DNA from 2 places in the Streptomyces sp. YJ-C3 genome. Region 1 is predicted to be linked to the other one. Evidence: riboswitches for the same ligand, from Rfam matches in the RefSeq annotation. Region 1 holds a riboswitch; the other holds the start of a gene.

What was found. A riboswitch is a leader RNA that binds a small molecule or an ion and turns the genes downstream of it on or off. The one in region 1 is predicted to bind glycine.
Region 2: linked by a shared signal. The riboswitch ahead of gcvT (glycine cleavage system aminomethyltransferase GcvT) and the one ahead of gcvP (aminomethyl-transferring glycine dehydrogenase) in region 1 are both predicted to bind glycine.

Annotation. Positions count from the first base shown of each region.
Region 1 is NZ_CM132685.1:5,882,684-5,885,066, forward strand. It holds gene gcvP (aminomethyl-transferring glycine dehydrogenase) at 1-1,278, opposite strand, end outside; glycine riboswitch at 1,464-1,559, opposite strand; gene ACVHNB_RS26310 (PRC-barrel domain-containing protein) at 1,674-2,048, shown strand; gene ACVHNB_RS26315 (DNA polymerase IV) at 2,067-2,383, opposite strand, start outside.
Region 2 is NZ_CM132685.1:1,676,725-1,679,107, forward strand. It holds gene gcvH (glycine cleavage system protein GcvH) at 1-372, opposite strand, end outside; gene gcvT (glycine cleavage system aminomethyltransferase GcvT) at 441-1,547, opposite strand; glycine riboswitch at 1,601-1,719, opposite strand; glycine riboswitch at 1,720-1,830, opposite strand; gene ACVHNB_RS07480 (AAA family ATPase) at 1,972-2,383, shown strand, end outside.

The DNA.
Region 1 (2,383 bases):
CTGGTCGGCGTCGACGAGCCGCAGGTTCACCCCGGCCTCACGGGCGGCGCCGACGACCTCCGCGGCACGGCCCGGCACCCGGACCGTCACGGTGTCGAAGTACGCCCCGTGCACGACCTCGACGCCGCCCGCCGTCAGACCGGCGGCCAGCAGCGTGGCGTAGCGATGGGTGCGCTGCGCGATGGACCTCAGGCCGTCCGGACCGTGGTAGACGGCGTACATGCCGGCCATGACGGCGAGCAGCACCTGAGCCGTACAGATGTTGCTCGTGGCCTTCTCGCGCCGGATGTGCTGCTCACGCGTCTGCAGCGCGAGCCGGTACGCCTTGTTCCCGTCGGCGTCGACGGACACCCCGACGAGCCGCCCGGGCAGGGACCGCGCGAACTTCTCCCGTACGGCCATGTAGCCGGCGTGCGGGCCGCCGAAGCCCATCGGGACACCGAAGCGCTGGGTCGTGCCGACGGCGATGTCCGCGCCCAGCTCGCCCGGCGAGGTCAACAGCGTCAGAGCGAGAAGATCGGCGGCGACGGTGACGACGGCGCCCAGCTCGTGCGCCTGGTCGATCACCGGCTTGATGTCGCGCACGGCACCGGAGGCCCCCGGGTACTGCACGAGCACACCCACGACACCGCGCTCGGCGACCTCGGCGGGGATGCCGTCGCTCAGGTCGGCGACGACGATCTCGACACCGGTCGGCTCGGCGCGGGTCCGGATGACGGCGACGGTCTGCGGCAGCGCGTCCGCGTCGACGACGTACACGCCGTCCTTGACCTTGCCGATGCGCCGCGACAGCGCCATGGCCTCGGCGGCGGCCGTGCCCTCGTCGAGGAGGGAGGCACCGGAGGTCGGCAGCCCCGTCAGCTCGGCGACCATCGTCTGGAAGTTGAGCAGCGCCTCGAGGCGGCCCTGCGAGATCTCCGGCTGGTACGGCGTGTAGGCCGTGTACCAGGACGGGTTCTCCATGACGTTGCGCAGGATCACGGGCGGCGTGAAGGTGCCGTAGTAGCCGAGCCCGATCATCGAGCCGAGCACCTGGTTGCGGTCGGCGAGGGAGCGGAGCTCGGCGAGCACCTCGGCCTCGGTCCGGGCGGCCGGCAGCGCCAGCGCCTCGGCGCTCTTGATCACATCCGGCACCGCGGCCGCCGTCAGCTCGTCGAGCGAGCCATAGCCGACCTGCGCGAGCATCTTGGCCTGAGCGGCGTCGTCCGGACCGATGTGGCGCTGCTCGAAGGGGATTCCCTGCTCCAGCGCGGAGAGCGGAATACGGTTGGCGGTCATTGCGGAGGCCTCCTGGTCACCCGGACCTGCGAGGGGCACCACGGCGTGGGTGCCCGGACGGCCTCCCCCTCTGTCATCTCAACCTGAGAGCTTCACCGGTCCGCCCCGCACGATCACGGAACACACCGGTTTTCACCGTCGGTGAGAGCGGAAAACGTGCACCCCGCCCTGCTTTCCAGAGTGACCTCGTCCGTGCGGTACAGGGGCCTGAGAGATTCCGGGGAGGAGTTGCTCCTTCGGCGCCTCCGACGACGATCGGAGGACTCTCCCGCACGGGGTCAGCAGCCGTCTGCCAGCCTACCAGCGGCGACATGACCGGAACCCTCGAGTGGCCGCCTTCCCCAATGTGCTCTTTCGTAGTGCTTACAGACGAGTTGCGAGCAGCTGGAGGGCCCGTGCACACCGACGTCGACCCGCGCAACCTGATCGGCCGCAAGGCGTTCGACCGCAACGGAACCAAGATCGGCACGATCGACGAGGTCTACCTCGACGACGCCACGGGCGTCCCGGAATGGGCGGCGATACGGACGGGCCTCTTCAGCCGCGACGCCTTCGTCCCGCTGGAGCCCAGCGAACTGGTCGACGGCGCCCTCCGTGTCCCCTTCGAACGCTCCCTGATCAAGGACTCCCCCGACTTCGGCGTGGGCCGCCACCTCTCCCCCGAGCAGGAACTCCAGCTCTACCACCACTACGGTCTCGACATCACGGCCCCGCAGTCCCCGGACGTCCTGTTCGGCCGCATTGCGGGGGCGGACGAGGACCCCACCTGAGAGCGCCGTTCGCTAGGGTCAGGCGCTCGACACCGGTCTCTCCACTGGTCTCTCTACTGGTCTCTCCACCAACGGCAGGGGCTCCGCGGGCTCCAGCAGGGGATCGTCGACGAGGAACGTCCTGACCCGTCCGGGCCCGGCCGAGTACGGCGTCTCGAACCGTACGGTCACCCGCCCGAGCCCGCTCCCCTGCACCCACCCGGCGCCGAACTCGGCATGCCGCACATCGTGCCCGGCCATCCACCGCCGCTCGACGGGCTCGGCGACCGTCTCCTCGACCTCCTCCGGGCTCACCGCCCGCGCGTCCTCCGCCTGGTCCGCGGCCTCTTCCGAGG
Region 2 (2,383 bases), 4.2 Mb from region 1:
CCCGGAGAACTCGGTGTACTCGTCGGCGGTGAGCAGGTCCTTCGGCTCCTCGGCGATCCGGACCTTGAACAGCCAGCCGCCCTCGAAGGGGGCCGAGTTCACCAGGGACGGGTCGTCGACGACGTCCTGGTTGGTCTCGGTGACCTCGCCGGACACGGGGGAGTACAGGTCGGAGACCGACTTGGTGGACTCCAGCTCGCCGCAGGTCTCGCCCGCGGTGATGGTGTCGCCGACCTCGGGGAGCTGGACGAACACGATGTCACCGAGCGCGTTGGCCGCGTGCTCCGTGATGCCGACCGTGGCGACGCCGTCCTCGACGGCCGACAGCCACTCGTGCTCCTTGCTGTAACGCAGCTGCTGGGGGTTGCTCATGATGCGAATTCTCCTGTACGCGGGACGGTGCTGGTGACAGTGGGGTGAGCGCTACGGGGTGGCGCGGGTTACTTCTGGCGCTTGTAGAACGGCAGCGCGACGACCTCGTAGGGCTCGTGCGTACCGCGGATGTCCACGCCGACACCCGCCGTGCCCGGCGCGGCGTGCCCGGCGTCGACGTAGGCCATGGCGATCGGCTTGCCGAGCGTCGGGGACGGGGCGCCGGAGGTGACCTCGCCGATCACCCGGCCGTCGTGGACGACCGGCATGCCCGCGCGCGGGACCCGGCGCCCCGCGGCGACCAGGCCGACGAGCTTGCGGGGCGGGGCGGTCTCGGCGCGCTCGGCGGCGGCCGTCAGCGCCTCGCGGCCCACGAAGTCGCCCTCCTTCTCGAACTTCACGACCCGGCCGAGGCCCGCGTCGAACGGCGTCAGCCCGGTGGTCAGCTCGTGCCCGTACAGCGGCATGCCCGCCTCCAGGCGCAGCGTGTCGCGGCAGGACAGGCCGCACGGGACGATGCCGTACTCCGCGCCCGCCTCGGTCAGCGCCTGCCACAGCTTCTCGGCGTCGGCGGGGGCGACGAACAGCTCGAAGCCGTCCTCGCCGGTGTAGCCGGTGCGCGCGATGAGCGCCTCGACACCGGCGACGGTGCCGGGCAGACCCGCGTAGTACTTCAGTCCGTCCAGGTCGGCGTCCGTGACGGACTTCACGATGGCGGGGGAGTGCGGGCCCTGCACGGCGATCAGCGCGTACGCGTCCCGGTCGTCGCGGACCTCGGCGTCGAACCCGGCGGCGCGCTCGGTCAGGGCGTCGAGGACGGTCTGCGCGTTGCCCGCGTTCGCGACGACCATGTACTCGGTCTCGGCGAGGCGGTAGACGATCAGGTCGTCGAGGATCCCGCCGTCCGCGCGGCAGATCATGGTGTAGCGGGCGCGGCCGACGCCGACCGTGGCGATGTTGCCCACGAGGGAGAAGTTCAGGAACGCGGCCGCGTCCGGCCCGGTGACCGTGATCTCGCCCATGTGGGACAGGTCGAAGAGCCCGGCCTTCGTACGCACCGCGTTGTGCTCGTCGCGCTCGCTGGCGTAGCGCAGCGGCATGTCCCAGCCGGCGAAGTCGGTCATCGTGGCGCCCAGCGAGCGATGCAGGGCGTCGAGGGCGGTGGTACGGGTCATGGCTGGTGCTCCCGGGCGTGACGGCGATGGCGAGGGGTCCCCCGTGGCGGAGGTCCTCCCCATCTGTCATCGGAACCTGAGAGGTTCGCCCCGACCACACGTACTGGTGGTCATGGCTTGCACCTTGGGTGGGGCCGCCGTGCTGGACGGACGGCCCGCTTTTCAGATGTGCCTCGCCCGCGCGGTACGGGGCCTGAGAGATTCAAGGGAGGAACTTGCTCCTTCGGCGTCCGGGTACCCGTATGTCTCGAGTAGGTGTCCGGAACTCTCCCGCGCGGATTCAAGCGGCCGGTATGCGGTTGTGTGCGCTTGGCGCGCACATCATTGCATGCCCGCCGAACGGGGAAACCCCTTGTAGGGCATTACCTTCTCTTTACACTTGGCGGGCAGGAGTGGCGTGACCGGAACGGGGAGGACGATCACGGTGCATAAGGCAGTCGTGGGGGCGTACGCGACGACGGCATCAGCCGTCACGGTGGTGCCGGGGGTGCGGGTGCCGCGGCAGCGTTCGGTGCGGGATCTTCGCGGGCGCGGCGGCCGTACGCCGCGCCGGATCGGGTTCGCGGCGGGCGACCTCGTCGTGCTGTCGGGGCTGCCGGGCAGCGGCAAGTCGACCCTGATGCGGCGGGCCGTCACGGTCGTGCGCATCGACTCCCAGGACACCCGGGAGCGCTGGGCCGCCCGGCTGCCGCGCGGCGTGCCGTACGCGCTCTACCGCCCGCTGGTCCGCATCGCGCACTACGTGGGCCTGCGGCGGGCGATGCACTCCGGCGCGAGCGTCGTCGTGCACGACTGCGGCACCCAGGCCTGGGTGCGCCGCTGGGTGATCCGCACGG